2 regions of the Pseudarthrobacter sp. KH_020_B genome follow, and region 1 is predicted to be linked to the other one. Evidence: riboswitches for the same ligand, from Rfam matches in the RefSeq annotation. Region 1 holds a riboswitch; the other holds the start of a gene.
The links. A riboswitch is a leader RNA that binds a small molecule or an ion and turns the genes downstream of it on or off. The one in region 1 is predicted to bind cyclic di-AMP.

Region 1 (10,055 bases):
GTGTCAGAAGAGCTCAGAACGAAGAAGGTTGATTACGTGCCTACCGGCAAGGTCAAGTGGTATGACAAGGAAAAAGGCTTCGGATTCCTCGCAGGCGAGGACGGCCAGGAAGTCTTCCTGCCCAAATCATCGCTGCCCGAAGGCATCACGGAGCTGAAGGCCGGCACCCGGGTTGAGTTCGGCGTTGCCGATGGCCGCAAGGGTGCACAGGCCCTGGGCCTGCGCATCCTGGACAAGACGCCGTCCATCGCCAAGGCCAAGCGGCCCAGCGCCCGGGACCTCGCGCCGCTCGTCCAGGACCTGGTCAGCGTGCTGGACAACCTCTCCGGAACCCTGTCCGCGGGCAAGTACCCGGAAGGCAACAAGGGCAAGGCCATCGCGGCTGCCCTGCGTAAGGTTGCCGACGAGCTGGACGTCTAGGCCTTGGCCATGAACGCGGAAGCTGAACAGCCGGGCACCACGGCAGCGGAGAAGGCGGGCCCCAAAGCCGAGGCCAAGCGCCGTACCGGCGTGCCCGTGTGGCGTACCGGAAAGCCGGATGCCTTCCTCGCGGCTGCCGTCGGCGAAGCACGAACCGCCATCGAAGGCATCACGGCGGCGTCGGACATCGGTGCGCACCTGGCGGCCAAAAGTGAGGGCGACCGCCTGGTCACACACCTCTTCGAATCAAAAATGGCCGGGTACCACGGCTGGCAGTGGTACGCGGTCCTGACCCGGAACTCCCGCTCCAAGGTGGTCACGGTCAGCGAGCTTGGCCTCCTGCCGTCGGAGGACTCCATCCTCTCCCCGGAGTGGGTGCCGTGGGCCGAGCGTGTCCGCCCCGAGGACGCGCAGACTGCAGAGGAAGAGGAGTCACCCGCGGCGGAGGCCCTCACTGCGGAGCCGGACGCTTTGCAGGCCGAGGCTGACACTCCCGGGTCCGAAGACGAGGACGAAGAATCCGAAGACTCCGAAGAATCGGACGACGACGACCCCGCCGGCGAGGCTGACTAAGCAGTTGACAATGCGCAGGGTTGAAAACCACGAAGGCCGGAACTGATGTCCACCTTCAAATCCCTGCACATCCTCAACTACCGGATCTGGTTCCTCGGCGCGCTGGTTTCCAACATCGGAACCTGGATGCAGCGGACGGCCCAGGACTGGCTGGTGTTTGACCACCTCACCGATCACGACGCCGGGGCCATGGGCATCACCATGGCACTGCAGCTGGGGCCACAGCTGTTCCTCGCACCGGTGGCCGGCCTCGTGGCGGACCGGTACAGCCGCCGGCAGCTGCTCATCATCACGCAGTCGATGATGGCCCTCCTGAGCACCGGCCTGGGCGTCCTGGTGGTGCTCGGCGCCGGCCAGCTGTGGCACGTTTACGGCTTCGCCCTGCTGCTGGGCATGGTCTCAGCCCTCGATGCCCCGGTGCGGCAGACCTTCGTATCGGAACTCGTGCGGGACGACTACCTGCCCAACGCTGTGGCCCTGAACAGTGCCTCCTTCAACGTCGCCCGGATGATCGGGCCCGCCGTGGCCGGCGTCCTCACCGTGGCGGTCGGTCCCGGCTGGGTGTTCCTGATCAACACCTGCACCTTCCTGGCCATGCTCCTGAGCCTGTGGAAGATTCCGACGGCGTCCTTGCGGCAGCTTCCGCGCGCGGCGCCGGGCAAGGGCCGGATCCGGGAGGGGCTGCGCTATGTGCGGTTCCGGCCGGACATTGTGGTGGTCCTCGTGGCCGTGTTCATCGTGGGAACACTCGGGCTCAATTTCGTGCTGTTCATCGCCGCGATGGTGGGCACGGAATTCGGGCTGGACGCCAGCGCCTTCGGGCTGATGAATTCCATCATGGCCATCGGTTCCGTGGCAGGCGCGCTGCTCTCCGCCGGCCGCGGTAAGCCCCGGTTGCGGATGATCTTCGGCGCGGCGGCCGCCTTTGGCGTGACCTCGGGACTGGCCGCGCTTGCCCCGGACTACTTCTGGTTCGGCGTCGCGCTGGTGCCGGTGGGCCTGTTCGCGATCACCATGATGACCAGTGCCAACGGCTACGTCCAGACCACCACCGATCCCGTCATGCGGGGCAGGGTCATGGCCCTGTACATGGCCATCTTCATGGGCGGCACACCCATCGGCGCCCCACTTGTGGGATGGGTGGCCAACGTCGCCGGCCCCCGGTGGTCACTTGCCGTGGCGGCAGCCTCCGGGATCATCGCCGCCGTGATCGGAATGATCTGGATCATCCGCGCCCAGCAGCTCCGGCTCACCTTCAACCGGCGCGCCCGCGGCCTGCGGTACTTCGGTGTGGTCTCCCACCTGGGCGTCCAGCAACCGGGGGACAACGCAAACGGCGCCGCCCGGGACGAAAACCCGGACGACGCCGTCGGACGCTGACAACTGGCGTCACCACAAACCTGGCGCCACCACAAAACAGCGCGAACGGACACTTGGGGCCCCGGTTCCTGGGCCTCAAGTGTCCGTTCGCGCCCGGGGGAGCTACTTGCGCAGTTCGCCCACCACGTAGTCGATGCTTGCCAGCAGCGCGGAGACGTCAGCCGGCTCGATGGCCACAAACGTGGCGATCCGGAGCTGGTTGCGGCCCAGCTTGCGGTACGGCTCGGTGTCCACGATGCCGTTGGAGCGCAGCACCTTGGCGATCGCGGCAGCATCGATCGAGTCGTCGAAGTCGATGGTGGCGATGACGTTGGACCGGTCCTCCGCCTTGGCCACAAACGGGGTGGCGTACTCGGAGGCCTCGGCCCAGGAATAGATCCGGCCGGCGGAGTCAGCGGTGCGCTTGCTGGCGAAGTCGAGCCCGCCGTTGCTGTTCAGCCACTGGACCTGGTTGTCGAGGGTCACCAGGGTGGAGAGCGACGGCGTGTTGTACGTCTGGTTCAGCCTGGAGTTATCGATGGCGGTCTGGAGGTCCAGGAAGTCCGGGATCCAACGGCCGCTGGCCTTGACCCGGGCGGCGCGTTCCACCGCGGCGGGGGAGAAGAGGCCCAGCCACAGGCCGCCGTCGGACGCGAAGTTCTTCTGCGGGGCGAAGTAGTAGACATCGGCTTCGGAGACGTCCACGTCCAGGCCGCCGGCCGCTGAGGTGGCGTCCACCAGGACCAGGGAACCGGCGTCGGCTCCCACAACGCGCTTGACCGGAGCTGCGACACCGGTGGAGGTTTCGTTCTGCGGCCAGGCGTAGACGTCCACGCCGGCCTCGGCGGCGGATACCGGGCGCGTGCCGGGCTCGGACTTGATGATGGAGGAGGCGTCCAGGAACGGGGCCTTGTTGGTGGCTGAGGCGAACTTGGAGCCGAACTCGCCGAACGACAGGTGCTGGGCCTTCTTCTCCACCAGGCCGAAGCTGGCGACGTCCCAGAAAGCGGTGGAGCCGCCGACGCCGAGGACCACTTCATAGCCCTCGGGGGCCCGGAAGAACTGGCTGAGGCCGTCACGGACGGAGCCTACGAGGTTCTTGACCGGAGCCTGGCGGTGGGAGGTGCCCAGGATGGTCCTGGACGCCGCCGAGAGTGCTTCGAGCTGCTCCGGCCGGACCTTGGACGGTCCTGCGCCGAACCGTCCATCCTTTGGCAGGAGTTCGGCAGGAATAGTGATGCTGGTTTCGCTCACGGGGGCTCCAATTTCGGCATGGACGTGGCTCACGTCCGGACGGTGGGGTGGCCGGTAGTCGGCGGTGACTGCATAAGGACCTCCTTTATTCTGCCCGAACCCTCGATTGGGCGGGAACCGGCGCCGTCATAAGTCCGGCCAATGAGACCATTTGTCCCCGCCCGGGGATTATCCAGACAAATTCAAAATAGGCTAAGCTTTTTAGCGGACCTCGCCGCTGCGCGGGACGCGATACGGTGGGACAACGCAAGGTACTGCGCTCGAGGAGCTGAGCTGGATGACGGATCTGATCGATACTACGGAGATGTATCTTCGGACCATTTTGGAGCTTGAAGAAGAGAACATCGTTGCTCTTCGCGCACGCATCGCCGAACGGCTGAGGCATTCCGGGCCCACGGTGTCCCAAACCATCGGCCGGATGGAACGCGACGGACTGGTGGTGGTCTCCGGAGACCGTCACCTGGAGCTGACCGAAGCCGGACGGAAACGCGCCACGGAAGTGATGCGCAAGCACCGGTTGGCGGAACGGCTTCTGGCGGATGTGATTGGCCTGGACTGGGCCTACGTCCACGATGAAGCGTGCCGCTGGGAACACGTGATGAGTGAACGCGTTGAGCAGCGCATCTACGAATTGCTCAACCATCCCACCGAGTCCCCGTACGGCAACCCCATTCCCGGGCTGGCCGCCCTGGGCGGACCCGCGCCTGCGCTCCCTGACGCTGGTGTGATTAATCTCCTTGATGCGATGCAGGGCTACGGGCCGGCGTCGAGCGTGACAGTCAGCCGGCTGGCTGAGCCCATCCAGGTGGAACCTGAGCTGCTGGTCCAGCTGGACGAAGGCGGGATCAGGCCCGGTGCCTCGGTGTCCCTGGAGCGCGTGGGGGAGTACATTTCGGTGCGGGTTCCGGGAATAGAAGGGGCGCTCGAGCTGCCCCCGGAAGTGGCATCCCACGTCTTTGTGTCCGTCCGCTGACGGGGGCGGCAGTCTCCCGCTAACAGGACGGCGGCCCCCTTGTGGTGCCGCGCCGTAGCGCAGTGACGCCAGTTCCGCAAAGATAACGGAATTGTTACTGTCCAAGTTAATCACCTATAGTTGCAACTCAGCGTCGATACAAAAGCGTTACCTGATCCGGAGCCGAGCTCTGCCAGCGGATCAGGTGCACGAGTCACCAACTGGCAGAGGCGGGGGAACCACAACCGGCAGTCGCAAGACTGCCTTGGGGTGAAGTCCGTCAGCAGCAAGCCTCTTCCAGCGAAGGATCCTCACGGGATATCTCTGCGCCAAAGTGCTTGTTACGGCGGACCGGGTCTTTGAACTCTCTGACCCGAATCCGACAGCTAACTTCGCAGGCTATCCAGAGAGGAACATTCTTGACCACGCAATACTCCAGGGGCCGCCGTCGCGCGGTGGGTCCCGCTTCGGCGCCCAGAGTGGCCGAGGATTTCACCGCGGAGAGGCCCCGCGACCCACAGCGGGAAGCACGCCGCCGCCGGGGACCATTCCGGCAGATGACGGATTTCGCCGCCGCCAGTGGCCTCGGCCAGAAGGCGGGCATCGCTTTGGCAGCCACAGGCCTGGCACTCACCGTGACGGTTCCTGTGACCGGCCCCGTGATGGCCACGCCGGCACCCGGCCAGCCGGCGTCAGCCGTTTCCGCTGCTCCGCAGCCCGAAGTTACTGCCGAAGCCGCCGCCCAAATTGATTTCAGCCGCTCGTCCGTGGTTACCCAGGGTGATCCCGACGGCAAGCTGAAGCAGCTGCTGAGCGCCCAGTCCGCGGGATCCATTACCCGCGCCGCCTCTGCCGGAAGCCTCGGCTCGCCGCTGGCCCAGCTGGCTACGGCCTCACCCTTCGGATTCCGGATCAGCCCCATCACCGGCGGTTCCGGCGACTTCCACCGTGGCCAGGACTTCATGGCACAGTGCGGAACCTCTGTCCTGGCTGCTGCCAGCGGCACCGTGACCTTCGTGGGCTGGCACCAGTACGGCGGCGGCAACCGCGTGGTGGTGGATCACGGCAATGGCCTTGAAACCACGTACAACCACCTCTCCTCCGCCAGCGTCAGGGTAGGCCAGACGGTCAGCCGCGGCGACGTCGTAGCCCTCAGCGGCACCACGGGCGCTTCCACGGGCTGCCACCTCCACTTCGAGGTCCAGATCAACGGCGAAGTCGTTGACCCCACCGGCTGGCTCTGATTCAAAATGATGGCAAACTCTCAAATCGCAGCGACATGCCGTGACCTGAATGTGACATTGGCTCGGAACTCCTGTAACGTCTAAAGCGCGTCAACTTTTCCGAAGTTGACGTTCTTGAGTGGATTGCCTAGCTCTGCCACCGCTCAAGGTCCGTTCGCATGACATCGTCTGGCAGGGGCGGGGGAACCAATTTTGGTCTTCGAATTTTGAAGGCCTTGGGGTTAAGTCGCAAAGCTTCCACCGTGAAGCAGCGCGGCCGGGTGACTCCCATCCGAATCCGACAGCTCACCTCGCAGGCATTGGGAGAGGCTACCTTCGTGTCTTCACGCCATACTTCTGCGCGTCACCGCGCACAACCGGTTCGCACTAACCCCTTGGGCTCCGTGTCCAAGGCCGTCAGTGCCAACGCCGGGACCGTAGGTCGCCAGGCTGCTGTTATCGCAGCTGCATCAGGTCTGATCCTGAGCATGGGGCTTCCGGCCAACGCCGCGGACACCACCGCCGGCGTATCCGCCTCCAGCGAGTCCGGTTCCGCGCAGACGGCACTTGCCGTAACTGCCGCGCCCACGGCTACTGTTTCCTTCGAACGCCCCGTTATCAAGACGACGCCGGCGCCGAAGGTTGAGACGGTCCGTGCGCAGTCCACGGCCTCCGAAACCGGGGCCCAGGGTGCTGCCGCAACCGAGGCCGCGGCCTCCAAGCTCGCGGACACTGTCTCCTCCGCTGCCGCTTCGGGTCTGGCAGCACTTGCCTACACCGGTATCGGCCACCCCTACCTCTGGGGCGGCACCACTCCCAATGGCTGGGACTGCTCCGGCTTCACCCAGTGGGTCTACGCCCAGGCCGGCATCAGCATTCCCCGCACCAATGCCTGGACCGCCATGCGGCCCACCGCCACACCGGCTCCCGGTGACCTGGTCATGCAGAATGGCGGCGCACACGTTGGCATCTACGTCGGCAACGGCATGATGATCAGCGCACTGAACCCGTCCCAGGGCACGCTGCTCCACTCCGTGGCATCCACGGGCGGCGGATCGTTCTTCACGATGGCCCCGTAGTTTCCTCCAATCCAGCAGTTCCGCAGCCCTGTGCTGCCGGAACCGTTTCTTCGCGAGAAACTCTTCGCTAAATCCCCGTTCGGGGCGTGCCGGCGTACCCCCAAGATGCCGGCGCGTCCAAAGCCCTTGGGCTGCCCACGCGGTCCTGAGGAAAACGAAAGAGAGAAATTAATGACTACACGCGCAACTGTTGCACGGCACCGCGCCGAGGTCGCCAAGACCAACTCGCTGGCTGTCATTGCCAAGGCTGTCGGCGACAACGCCGGCGGCGTGGGCCGTCAGGCAGCGGTTATCGCTGCTGCTTCCGGCCTTGTCCTGACCAGTGGTATCGCTGCGAACGCTGACACCGGCGTCCAGCGTGAAGCTGCTTCCGCTTCGAACCTTGAGGTTGAGGTTTCCGCCCCCGCCATCATTTCGGCTGCTTCCACTATTGCCATCTCCTACGAGAAGCCCGCCGTGACCACCACGCCGGCTCCGGTTGAGGCTCCCGCACCTGTTGTTGAAGCTCCGGCTCCGGCTCCGGCTCCGGCCAAGGCCGCTGCCACCGTCAACGTAGCGGCGGCCGCTCCGAAGGCGCCGGTTGCTGCCAGCGGCAAGGGCCAGGCCATCCTGTCCGCCGCGTACGCCCAGCTGGGTGTTATGCAGGACTGCACCATGCTGGTAACCAACGCCCTGGCCGCCGTGGGCATCAACTACCACGGCTGGCCTGCAGGCTACCTGTCCCTGGGACAGACCGTGAGCGCCGCCGAGGCCCAGCCCGGCGACCTGATCTACTACGCCGACGGCGGCGCGGGCGTGGCCCACATTGCCGTATACGCCGGCAACGGCCAGGCAGTGCACGGCGGCTACAACGGCAACCAGACCGTTGTCTTCAGCGCCAACGTTGGCTCAGGACCGGTCTTCATCCGCGTGTCCTAGCAGCTGACTCAGCCTTCGAAGGACCCTCGCCTCACGGCGGGGGTCCTTTGCTGTCTGCGGGCTTTTTGCACGGATCCGGACGGCTGCCTGGCCCGACACGTGACCGCGGCCACGTCCGGGATTAGTTGATCCCGGGATTCTTTGTTTACTCTTGTGGTGTCGATCCATAGCCCGGATATGCCGGGGGCAGCCGGCCCTCGTGCCCCTGACGGGTGCGGCCACAAAGAGGTACGTGCATGCGCACTCTCGTTCTGAATGCTGGATATGAACCGCTGGCGGTAGTCACCTTCCGCCGGGCGCTGGTGCTTGTGCTCACGGGCAAGGCCAGTGTCATTGCCGAGGGCGATGATCCTGTGGTGGGACCGCAGGAGATTCTGGGCCGGCCGTCAGTGATTCTCCTGAACCGCTACATCCGCCCCAGATACAACCAGGGGACCGCAGTCAGCCGCCGCGGAGTCCTGCGGCGGGACGGTCACCGGTGCGCGTATTGCGGCAAAGGTGCCCACACGATCGACCATGTGCAGCCCAAATCACGTGGCGGCGCCGACTCCTGGGAGAATCTGGTGGCCGCGTGCCTCCGGTGCAACAACACCAAGGGCGACCACACGCCGGCTGAAATGGGCTGGAAGCTCAGGTTTGTCCCGGAACCACCGCATGGCACCATCTGGCAGATCAAGGAACTTGAGAAGCCCACGCCGGCCTGGGATCCCTTCCTGCTGCCGGAACGGGCCGCCTGACCGGGCCGTCTGACCGGCCGCCTGAAGTCCAGCCCCGCGCGGTATTCGAGCCCGCGCGGTTAAGCTAGGAGGGTGGACGCTGACCCCCTCGACTTCGATGCCGTCATCCTCGCCGGCGGCCGTTCGTCGCGGCTCGGTGGTGTGCCCAAGCAGAGTCTGATGTACGACGGCGACTCCCTGTTGCGCCGCTCCGCCACCGCTGCCGGGGGAGCCCGGGCCGCCGTCGTGGTTGGTCCGGAGGCCGGGAAAGTGCCTACTGGGGAAGTCCCTGCCGGGTTTCTCCGCTGCCGCGAAGAACCGCCGTTTGGCGGTCCGGCGGCCGCCATCGCGGCCGGGCTCGCAGCCCTGGCCGCTGCGGGCGGCAACCGCCCCGGTCTGACGCTGGTGCTGGCCTGCGACATGCCCAACGTGGGGCAGGCGGTGGCGGCGCTGAAGGCTGCGTTGCGCTCAGGAGGCCCCGCCGCCGGGAAACACTCCGCCGGAACGCCGGCAGGCTTGGAGTCGGACGGCGTGGTGGCGGTCTCGGACGATGGCCGCCGCCAGCCACTGGTCGGTTTTTATAGCACGGCCGCGCTACAACGTTCCGTGGCGGAACTGGAAAGCACAGGACGCTTAATCAACGGTTCGGTGAGGGCACTCCTTGCTAGTCTGGACGTGCAGCTTGTCGCCGTTCCGGCCGGCTCCACGGCCGACGTGGACACCTGGGACGATGCCGCCGCACTTGGAGTAGCCGGCCCGGATCCCCTAGCCGGGCTCCGGGGCAACACCGCCGCAGATGAATTGGGAGGCAGAGCGTGAAAAGCCAGGACGAGACGCTGGAAGAGTGGTGCAGGGCCTTGCTCCAGGCGTATGAACTGGAGGACGTCCAGATCGACGTCAACACCATCCTGTCGCTGGCCGGCGTGGCAGCCCACTCAGTGGTTCGCCCGGCCGCCCCGCTCACCACCTTTATTGCCGGTTTCGCCGCCGGCCTGGCCGCGGGATCGGGACAGGCCACTAACGCCGCTGCCATGACCGCCGCCATGGACCGTGCCCGCACCCTTGCCGCAGACTATGACGCGGAATCCGCCGGAACCCCCGTCGAATGACTCCCGTTCAGTGACCGCCGCTCCCGGCGACGCATCCGAAAACCCCCAGCAGGAGACAGCCCCGGCAAAGCACCTTGCCCACACCTGGGACGAGGCTCGCAAAGCCGCCTTTGACATCGCAACGCCGATTCCGCCGGGCCGGGTTCCCCTGGGCCAGACCCTGGGCAGGGTCCTGGCCGAGGACATCACCGCGCTGCACGACATGCCGCACTATGCGTCGTCTGCGATGGACGGCTGGGCCGTCAACGGCAGCGGCCCGTGGATCGTGGCGGAGGCTGGCCAGCGGCTGGCACCGCACCAGGCCAGTCCCATTGTCACCGGCGGACTGATCCCGCCCGGCGCCAAAGCGGTCCTGCGCAGCGAAAGCGCCGTGCTTGGAACGGACGACGACGGCCTGCCGCTGCTGATGACCGGCGGCACCGCCCGCCCCGGCGAACCCGGGAACGGGCAGC
Region 2 (10,055 bases), 180 kb from region 1:
CACGGCTCCAGAGTCACAACGAGCGTGCAGTCCGCCAGCCGCCAGCCATCCCCGGTGCCGCCGTCGAGCCTGGACAAGGCACGCAACCGGTCCGCAGCCTGGCGGATGGCCACTATCTCGGCGTGGGCAGTGGGGTCTCCCAGCTCTTCCCGCTGGTTCCGTCCGGAGCCCAGCACGGCGCCGTCGGGCCCAATTACCACCGCGCCGATGGGCACGTCCTCGGTGGCCAGTGCGCGCCGTGCTTCGTCCAGGGCAAGGCCCATCCACTCGCTGTATTTCTTTTCGCCGGGGACCATGGCTCAATGATAGTTTCGAAGGATATCCATCCTTGCTATTCAGTGACGCCAGGAGGAACTCGTGGACACCCTCGCAGAGCGGTTGAGGACATGGTTCAAGCCGTATGCCGCGCTGGCCATCACCATCCTGATCGGCGGCATAATCACGGTGACCCTGGCCCTTCTGGGTGCCGAGGTCTATAACGATGTGGTGGACGACGCCGGCCTGGCGAACTTGGACAAGCCAACCCTCAGGTATGCCGAAGACCTGCGGAATCCAGTGCTGGACTCGGCGGTGACCGGCTTTACGAACATCGGCGGAGGCGTCGGAATGCCAATCCTCGCCAGTATCCTGACCGCCTGGCTCACATTTGTCGGACGGACCTGGCGGCCCATCGTCCTGATAGGCGGTGCCGCAGCCTTCGCCATCACCGCCACCACCCTCGGGAAGAAGCTTGTGGGCCGTACACGGCCGGACCACTCGAACGCCGTGCCGCCGTATGAGACGTCACCGTCCTTTCCCAGCGGCCACACGCTGAACACCACGGTGGTGATCGGACTGGTGATCTATCTGGCTTGCATTCAGTACCAGAAGACCCTGGTCCGGGTGTCCCTGATCGCAGCCGGCACACTGTTTATCGTCGGCATGGGGCTCAGCCGGGTGTTCCTGGGGCACCACTGGCTCACCGACGTCATTGCCGCCTGGCTGCTTGGCCTGGCCTGGCTGGGCATCGTGATCCTGGCGCACAGGCTCTTCCATTTCATCAGGCGGCGCGATCATGACGGCCCGGCCCCCACGTTCGACCGGCCCCTGGTGCGGGATGTGGTCCAGGACAAGGGCATGGCCGGACCCAGTGGCGGGAGTGCCGGGTGATAGTTTTGACGCATGCGCACTCTCGTTGTGGACCACCCGCTGGTCGCCCATAAGCTCACCGTCCTGCGGGACAAGAAGACTCCGTCACCTGTCTTTCGGCAGCTGACGGAAGAGCTGGTGACTCTCCTGGCCTACGAAGCCACCCGCGAGGTCCGCACCCAGCCGGTCACCATCGAGACGCCCGTTAGCACCACAGTGGGCACCGCCTTCACCAAGCCCACACCTCTGGTGGTCCCCATCCTGCGCGCCGGGCTCGGCATGCTTGAGGGCATGACCAAGCTGGTCCCCACCGCTGAAGTGGGCTTCCTGGGCATGGCCCGCGACGAAGAAACCCTGGACATCATCACCTACGCGGAGCGGCTCCCGGAGGACCTGACGGACCGGCAGATCTTTGTGCTGGACCCCATGCTTGCTACGGGCGGAACTTTGCGCGAAGCCATTAAGTTCCTGTTTAAGCGCGGCGCCTCCGACGTCACGTGCATTTGCCTCCTGGCCGCGCCGGAAGGCCTGGCCAAGCTCCAAGAGGAACTTGCCGAGGCCAACGTCACCATCGTGCTGGCTTCCATTGACGAACGGCTCGACGAGAAATCCTACATCGTTCCCGGGCTGGGCGACGCCGGAGACCGCCTGTACGGCATCGCCGGCTAGGACAGGGCTGCTCCAGAAACAAGCCTTCCGCTTTCCTGCCGCCGCCGTTAGCCTGTGGCGCATGGACTGGAAACTTGAACTCGTTTTTGTGCCCGTATCCGACGTTGACCGTGCCAAGGATTTCTACGTCAACAAGGTTGGATTCAACCCGGATTTCGACGAGCGGCCCATGGATGGCATCCGCTTCGTCCAGCTGACCCCGCCGGGATCCGCCTGCTCCATCTGTATTGGCGAGGGTCTCAATGACGCCCCTCCGGGTACGGCCCCAAGCCTGCAGATGGTGGTCAGCGACATCCAGGCTGCCCACGCCCACCTCAAGAGCAACGGTGTGGAGGTCAGCGACATAGACATCCAGGACTGGGGGCACTTCGTCTATTTCGCCGATCCCGATGGCAACAAATGGGCGGTGCAGTACATCCCGGGTCGTGCCGCCTAAGACTGTGACGCCGGGTCGTGCCGCCTAAGGCAAAATAGGCAGCATGAACATTGCCGCACCTGCCGCCACGCGAACACTGACCTGCCGGGCCGTCCTTTTCGATATGGACGGCACGCTGGTGGACTCCACGGCAGTAGTGGAGGAGGTCTGGGGAGAATTCGCTGCCCGGTACGGCTTGGACATCGCCGAAATCCTGCGCACTTCGCACGGCGTCCAGGCTGTCGATACCGTACGCCGGTTCGCGCCGGAGGGGGCCGACGTCGTGGCGCTCACTGAGGAACTCGGGGCGATGGAAAGGGTGCGGACTGCGGGTATCGTCGCGCTGCCGGGGGCTGCCGACCTGCTTCGCAGCCTCCCGGCCCAGGCAGTGGCGCTGGTGACCTCAGCGGACAGGACTCTCGCGGACATCCGTATGGACGCCGCCGGACTGGCGATGCCGGCTACGGCCGTGACGGCGGACCGGGTCACGCGGGGCAAACCGCACCCGGAAGGCTATTTGATGGCAGCCAGCCTGCTGGGCGTGAAACCGGAGGACGCCGTGGTGTTCGAGGACGCGCCCGCAGGAATCGCCGCAGGTGTTGCCGCAGGTATCCGGACGGTGGCCGTGGGTCCCAATACGGGCGAGTTGCCGGAAGGCGTGCTCCACATCCCGGATTACAGTGCCGTTTCCGCCTCCGTGGAAACGGACGCTGGGGGACGGCAGATCATTTCTTTCCGGTTTTGAGCCGGCGGATCACCTTCGTGAACTGCCGGCGCCGCTCAGCGAAGTCGGCTTAGTACCAGTTGTTCGACAGGTGGAAGTTCAGCGCACCGCACGGTGACTGGTAGCGCTCCTGGATGTAGTTCAGGCCCCAGTTGATCTGCGTGCGGTAGTTGGTGACGTAGTCCGCGCCGGCGCTCGCCATCTTCTCGGCGGGCAACGACTGGACGATGCCGTACGCGCCGCTGCTGGGGTTGGTGGCCGTGGTGGTCCAATCGGATTCCTTGGTCCACAGCGTCTGCAGGCACTGCATCTGGTCAGCGGACCAGCCATAGGTCGCCAGCCGGCCGGCGGCGTAGGCCTGGGCTCCTGCGGGGTCATTGATCGCCACAACAGGGGCAGGAACCGGCTCGGGAGCCGGGGCAGGGGCAGGAGCCGGCTCGGGAGCCGGAGCCGGTGCGGCCTCCGGTGCAGGGGCAGGTGCCGGGTCGGCAGCCTGGGGCGCCACGTTGATCTCGGCCGGCGGAGCTTCCGGGGTGGCCGGGGCCTGAATCTCGGCTGCTTCGAAGCTGAGGTTCGCTTGGGCGCGCTCTTCTTCGGCGGCCTGGTTGGCGCTGGCTGCAAGCGAGGCCGACTCGGAAGCGTGTGCTGCGGCGCTGACTCCGACCAACAGGGCGCACGCGGTGGCGAACACCGCGACGCGCTGGCCCACGGAGGGAATCCGGGCCGCCTTGGACAGCGGGGACATAGCTGCACCGAAGCGGGACTGCTTGCGGCGGCTGTCGGACTTTGTGTCGCCCTGCGGGCGCGGTTCTACCTTGAATTCAGACATGATGGATCGCCTCTCACACCTGCGGAGTTAGCTGTCGGGTTCGGATGAGGGCATCCGGCCACACGGCACAATCACGTGTTGGCTTAACCCCAAAGGACACTTGGTGCCCGGGACGGTGGGTCCCCCGCCTCTGCCTCTGAAAACGGAATCCGGGAAGCGGCAGAGCTTGGCGTCATCCGGATATGCGGCCCAAAAGGGAACCGCACCTCAACGACGCTACAGGAGCTCGACGCTGAAGTCACATTTTGGTAACAGGAGTCACGACGGCGGTGTGTCGCCTTGCTGCGCTCGGGCGTCGGCTGTCCGCGCCAGGACGCCGGCGGGGAAAAGCAAGGCGACACGCCGTCCGCCCGCCCCGCGATGTCACTTCCACGCTCCCGCCGTGGGCCTCCATGATCGACTGGACAATGGACAGGCCCAGGCCGCTGGTGCCTTCCGACGCCCCGGCGCCCGAGGCAGGTGCCGTACCCTTGCGGGCCGCGTCTGCGCGGGCAAACCGGGAGAAAACATGGTCCACGAACTCCGCAGGGATGCCGCCGCCGTCGTCCGTTACCGTCACCGCCGCGCCGCCATCGGCAGCCTTCCTGACAGCGGTGACCACGGTGGTCCCGGGCGGCGTGTGCTTGCGCGCGTTGGACAGCAGGTTGACCAGCACCTGACGCAGTTGGGACGCATCACCGGTGACGGCGAGCGGCTCGTCAGGCAGTTCAAGGCGCCAGTGGTGGTCCGGGGCAATGACTTTCTCGTCACTGACGGTCTCGATCACAAGTTGTGTGAGGTCAACTTCGCTGAGCTTCAGGGGCTGCCCCTCATCGAGCCGGGCCAGCAGGAGCAGATCCTCCACCAGGGTGGTCATGCGTTCGGACTGGCTCTGGACGCGGCCAAGGGATTTCCGGCCGTCCGGGGTGAAGTCCTCGGTCATCCGCATCAGCTCCGTATACCCGCGGATGGCGGTCAGCGGGGTGCGGAGTTCATGGGACGCGTCGGCAACGAACTGCCGAACCTTGGTCTCGCTCCGCTGCCGCGCCTCAAGTGCGTTGGCGACGTTGTCCAGCATCAGATTGAGGGCGTGCCCTACGCTGCCCACTTCGGTTCCGGGGTTGGAGTTCGACGGCGGGACGCGCACCGCAAGTGCCACCTCGCCCGCATCCAGCGGGAGCCGGGCCACCCGGGTAGCAACCTCGGAAAGCTGCTCCAGCGGCTTCATGGTGCGTCGGATCAGCACGGTTCCTGCCAGTCCGATCAGCGCCAGGCCGCCGAGGGAAACGAACACAAAAGTCCACACCAGCGACGCCAGCGTGCTCTCCTTGGCGGCGAGCGGGAGGCCCGTGACAAGGACATCGCCGTAACCGGTTTCCACGGCCACAATCCGGTAATCCCCGTTGGATAGCGAGCGGTTCACAGGGGTGCTGTTCTGCGTCAGCGCCAGCAGGGTCTGCTTGTCTTCGGTGTCGAGGGCGAGGCGGGTGGTGTCCGAGTCCAGGAAGCCGCCGCTGGGGATCTGGCCGTTCAGGATCCGCGCATTCAGCGTTCCTACACTTTGCCCGCGTGAGTCCAGGGGATCGGGCCTGCCGTTGAAGCCGCCCAAGGGTGGGCGGCCCGGATCGTTCGAGCGTTTGGCGGCCTGGCTCAGCTGCCCATCCAGCTGGCCGGTGAGGAAGGAGTCCATGGAGGCGTAGCTGAACAGCCCCACGGCGCCGCAGATGGCCACCAGCAGGGCCATGGTCAACAGGATCAGGCGCGTGCGCAGATGCCACGTATCCGGTTTCAGCCAGCTCCGGGCTGGTGCTGGCGTTGCTCGCGGCGAGGATGCTTGCGGCGTGGACATGGAGGGGTTACTCGGTCGGCTTGATGACGTAGCCGGCGCCCCGCACGGTATGGATCATGGGCGGGTGCACTGCATCCACCTTCTTGCGCAGGTAGGAAATGTAGAGCTCCACGATGTTGGCCTGACCGCCGAAGTCATAGTTCCAGACGCGGTCCAGGATCTGGGCCTTGCTGATCACGCGTTTGGGGTTCTCCATGAGGTACCGGAGCAGCTCGAACTGGGTGGCGGTGAGCTGGAGGTCGTCGCCTGCCCGGGTCACTTCGCGGGTGTCGATGTTCAGGACAAGATCACCCACCACAAGTTCGGCGGTGTCCATTGCGGCAACGCCGGACCGCTGGACCAGGCGGTGCAGCCGCAGCAGGACCTCCTCCATGCTGAAGGGCTTGGTCACGTAGTCGTCCCCGCCGGCCGCCAGGCCCACGATCCTGTCCTGGACGGCGTCCTTGGCGGTCAGGAAAAGCGCAGGTACCTCCGGCGCGAAGGCGCGGATCCTGCCCAGCAGCTCAACGCCGTCGAACCCTGGGAGCATCACGTCCAGCACCAGGACGTCCGGGCGGAACTCCTTGGCAAGCTTGATGGCCTCCGGGCCGTCCGAAGCCACGCCAACGGACCATCCGGCCATGCGCAGCCCCATGCTCATGAGTTCGGAGAGGCTGGGTTCGTCGTCAACCACCAGGGCGCGGATGGGGGAGCCGTCCGGGTGGGTCAGTTGCGGAAGGTTGTTGGTCATGGAGTGCGAAGTGGCCATGGGACAACTCTCCGATCATTCGGTTAGCCCGCGCTATGGGGTTCCTGTGCGCACGCTGTGAATCCCAGCCTAGCGAGCTGGATGGGCGATCTGGGTGGCCGGGCGGAACGCCGATAATTCGCCGGCGGGAGCCGTTTCCGTTGGACAGACGCCGAAAGGCAACGGGCAATTCCGGCAAGCCATTGCACGGTGAATTCTTCCGGCTTAGAAGCGCGATTGGGTGAAGATTGTTCGCCATGTAGGGCCATTCGTGCGCCCTTCGCGGGCAACAACTGCAGTTTTCTTGCCATTTCAGAATGGTGATCTGCAACACAAATCCGTATTTTGTCTCAGTATGCGGAACAAAGCGCCCTTTGTTACTTGCAAGTTTTCATTGTTACGTTGCACACTTTCAATTGTGAACAAGAACTCAACAGCACCTGCAGCCGCAGAATATTGGCCCAGCACACCCGCTGCTGCCGACATGCGCTGTTGCCGAATGCACGCCTGACCTTCAGACCCCACGAAGTTCTTAGGCATTCGCCCCCCAGCCCAGCGTAGGGCGCCATCCCCAGATTTCATTGCGGGGACAACCAGCATTCGAGCCGCGATGACGGCCATTCACATTGAGGTAAGCATTCATGTCAGTTGCATCTGGATACGTCCACATCTCCGTCCGTAACGCAGGCAAGGCCGGCCAGGCTTCCGGCCTCCGCCAGGGATTCGGTGCCCGACCGGCATTCGCCCCGGCCGCCCCTGGCGCCAGCTTTCCGGCCCCCGGCTACACACCCCAGGGCTACAACCCCAATTCCTACGGCCAGCTCCGCGCCGTCCAGCCCGCCGAAGCCGCGCCGCTGACTGCGCCCACTCCGGTCATCGCGGGACCCAACACCGTCCGCCCGGTCGCCAATGACACCGTGGCCCGTGGATTTGTCGTGTACATGGGCATCGACGAGGAGACCGCAGCGGCTGCCGGAACCTCCATTGCCAAACTTGCCCAGGAGATCCGCGCTTACGCACAGTCGCTCGTGACCGGTGCCGAAAGCTACGCAGCCGTGGCCGTGGCCCCGGCCGGCACCCCCGGTTCCGCGCTCGACGTCGTCCGTTCCACCTTTGGTGACCCCACCGTGAACGCGCAGAAGCGCACCGAGACTGCGCGGCTGCAGCCCCAGGACCCGCGCCCGTCCGGCGTCCTGATCGACCTTGCCCGCCGCGAAGTCCACCTGGACGGCGAATCCCTGAACTTGACCTTCAAGGAATTCGAACTCCTGAACTACCTCGTGGAAAACGGCACCCGCACAGTGGGCCGCGACGAACTGCTTGAGGGCCTGTGGCGCAACGCCGAGGAAGTCCCCAACGAGCGCACCATCGACGTCCACATCCGCCGCCTCCGCTCCAAGCTGGGCCGCCTCGCCAACACCGTCCGCACCGTCCGCGGCCAGGGTTACCGCTTCTACGAGCACCCCGAAGTGATTGTCTGGGCCGCTCCGGAATACTCGATCTAGCCCTACTTCAGTACATCGAAAAGGCGGCACGATCCCTCTGCGCCTGCGCTCGTACCTCACGCAACAACGGCGCTTTCGGTATGTGCCGCCTTTTCGCGTTCAGCCGGGCTCTCTGGGCATTGGCCTCCGCGGCTGGTTCGAGGGCGCGGTGGCCCGGGTTTGTCACGGGGAGCATGCTTTTAGCTTCGCCGCCCTCGGCCGGGCCCGACATTCCGCGGGACTGGACTCTTGGTGCGGCCAAAAGCGTGCTGGGCGTGACGGCGGCGCCGCGGGTCGGGTTTCTTCGCTGGGGTCTAGGCTTGGGGGATGAGCGACCACCACATCAAGCGCCTGGTGATCATGCGGCACGCCAAGTCCGACTGGCCTGGCGGCGTCGCGGATCATGAGCGGCCTTTGGAGGAACGAGGACACCGCGAGGCGCCCCTGGCCGGTAAGTGGCTGGTCAAGCACGGCATCCTCCCGGACTTCATCCTGTGTTCCAGCGCGCTGCGCACCCGCCAGACCTGCACCTGGGTCTGCTCTGAACTGGGGGATAAGGCCCCGACGCCGAAGCTTGAGGACGGTCTCTACGCCGCCTCTGCACTGCGGATGCTCGCCGTGGTCAACCACGTGCCTGACACCGTCACCACCCTGATGCTCATCTCGCACATGCCTGGCGTCCAGGACCTCGCCATGCATCTGGCGTCACGCGACTCAAACCACGACGCCTACATGGACGCCGCCACCCGCTACCCCACCAGCGCCCTCACGGTCATGGAAACGGAAAAATCCTGGGCCGAGCTGGACGGGCAGGACGCCCGGCTGACCAAATTCAAGGTGCCGCGAGCCCACTGAGCCCAAAGGACCCAGCATCTCCACTGGACCCGGCGACCTCCCGGGTCCCATCGCCCGCGCTGGACCCGGCGACCTCCCTCAGCAGTCCGGCGACGTACTGGATGCCGGGGCTGGCGGCCATGGTCCGGCGGTACACGATGCCCACCTGCCTGACCTGCATGGGGTTGACCAGGGGCAGGGCGACGACGTCCGTAGGCAGTGCGGGCCTGCCGAGGCGCGGGACCAGCGCCACCACGGCTCCCTGCTCCACCAGGGCGATGTGGGTTGCAAAGTCGGGATCGTAGACCCTGATGTCCGGCACCCGGCCAAGATCGGCGAAGATCCGCAGCAGCGCCTCGTTGCAGATGGCGCCGTGCGGGGTGCTGATCCACCGTTCATCCACGAGGTCAGGCGGTTCCACCTCGCCGCGTCCTGCCAGCGGATGGTCGCGGTGCACCAGAACGTCAGCAACGTCTTCGCACAGCCACTCAAGCGCCATGTGCTCCGGTATCACCAGCGGGACGGAGTTCCAGTTGTGGACCACCCCCAGGTCCGCCTCGCCGTTGGCCACGCGCGCCACGGCTTCCCGCGGATCCTCGGCCAGCACGCTGATGTCCAGGTCCGCTCCGGATGAAGCCAGCCGTCCCAGCAGCGGCCCCACGAGGCCCCGGCAGGCCGTGGAAAAGGAAACAACCCTGAGGTGCCCGGTGGGCTTGGCCGGATCCGCCAACAGGGTGGATTCCAGTTCCTCGAGCTCCGACAGGATGCGCCGTCCGTATGCTGCCAGGGTGAGCCCCCGCTCGGTCAGCAGCACCCCGCGGCCGCGGCGCTCCAGGACGGGGAACCCGGTCTGCTTCTCCAGCTTCTTGATCTGCTGGGAGACGGCGGACGGACTGAAACCCATCACCTCCGACGCCGCTATGACCGAACCGTGCTGTTCAATGGCCGCAAGGGCACGCAGGGAACCGATCTCAATCATGAAGCAAACGTACATGATTCGACGCAGAATTCAACGCTGGTGCTTCATCTGGAGTTCTGCAAGAGTGGGACCGTGAATCTCCGACACTCCCTCCTCGCTGCCTTGGTCGCCGTTCTCTGGGGCCTGAACTTCGTGGCCATCGACTTCGGCCTGCATGCGAACGGCCGTGAGGTTCCCCCGCTGCTGTTTGTGGCCATGCGATTCCTCCTGGTGGTCTTCCCCTGGATCTTCTTCATCACGAAGCCCGACGTCAGCTGGAAGGCGATCATCGGCGTCGGAGTTTTCATGAGCGCGGGCCAGTTCGGCCTCCTCTACCTGGCCATGGCGCTGGGCATGCCGGCAGGCCTCGCCTCCCTGGTCCTCCAGGCGCAGGTGCTGCTCACCGTCCTCCTGGCCGCCGGGTTCCTGCGTGAGCGTCCCAGCAGGAGCCAACTGGCC

Region 2: linked by a shared signal. The riboswitch ahead of AC3IT0_RS03750 (aggregation-promoting factor C-terminal-like domain-containing protein) and the one ahead of AC3IT0_RS04555 (M23 family metallopeptidase) in region 1 are both predicted to bind cyclic di-AMP.

The regions. Positions count from the first base shown of each region.
Region 1 covers NZ_CM174506.1:947,073-957,127, forward strand. Annotated here, with positions in the region: gene AC3IT0_RS04530 (cold-shock protein) at 37-420, shown strand; gene AC3IT0_RS04535 (DUF3027 domain-containing protein) at 430-993, shown strand; gene AC3IT0_RS04540 (MFS transporter) at 1,039-2,373, shown strand; gene serC (phosphoserine transaminase) at 2,476-3,606, opposite strand; gene AC3IT0_RS04550 (iron-dependent transcriptional repressor DtxR) at 3,884-4,579, shown strand; cyclic di-AMP (ydaO/yuaA leader) riboswitch at 4,755-4,974, shown strand; gene AC3IT0_RS04555 (M23 family metallopeptidase) at 4,978-5,802, shown strand; cyclic di-AMP (ydaO/yuaA leader) riboswitch at 5,952-6,115, shown strand; gene AC3IT0_RS04560 (C40 family peptidase) at 6,186-6,860, shown strand; gene AC3IT0_RS04565 (NlpC/P60 family protein) at 7,032-7,778, shown strand; gene AC3IT0_RS04570 (HNH endonuclease) at 8,015-8,515, shown strand; gene mobA (molybdenum cofactor guanylyltransferase) at 8,588-9,313, shown strand; gene AC3IT0_RS04580 (DUF6457 domain-containing protein) at 9,310-9,603, shown strand; gene AC3IT0_RS04585 (molybdopterin molybdotransferase MoeA) at 9,569-10,055, shown strand, end outside.
Region 2 covers NZ_CM174506.1:769,783-779,837, forward strand. Annotated here, with positions in the region: gene AC3IT0_RS03725 (nucleoside deaminase) at 1-296, opposite strand, end outside; gene AC3IT0_RS03730 (phosphatase PAP2 family protein) at 358-1,149, shown strand; gene upp (uracil phosphoribosyltransferase) at 1,162-1,797, shown strand; gene AC3IT0_RS03740 (VOC family protein) at 1,859-2,233, shown strand; gene AC3IT0_RS03745 (HAD-IA family hydrolase) at 2,277-2,957, shown strand; gene AC3IT0_RS03750 (aggregation-promoting factor C-terminal-like domain-containing protein) at 3,007-3,765, opposite strand; cyclic di-AMP (ydaO/yuaA leader) riboswitch at 3,771-3,923, opposite strand; gene AC3IT0_RS03755 (HAMP domain-containing sensor histidine kinase) at 4,004-5,593, opposite strand; gene AC3IT0_RS03760 (response regulator transcription factor) at 5,601-6,341, opposite strand; gene AC3IT0_RS03765 (winged helix-turn-helix domain-containing protein) at 6,962-7,825, shown strand; gene AC3IT0_RS03770 (SixA phosphatase family protein) at 8,132-8,659, shown strand; gene AC3IT0_RS03775 (LysR family transcriptional regulator) at 8,637-9,617, opposite strand; gene AC3IT0_RS03780 (EamA family transporter) at 9,690-10,055, shown strand, end outside.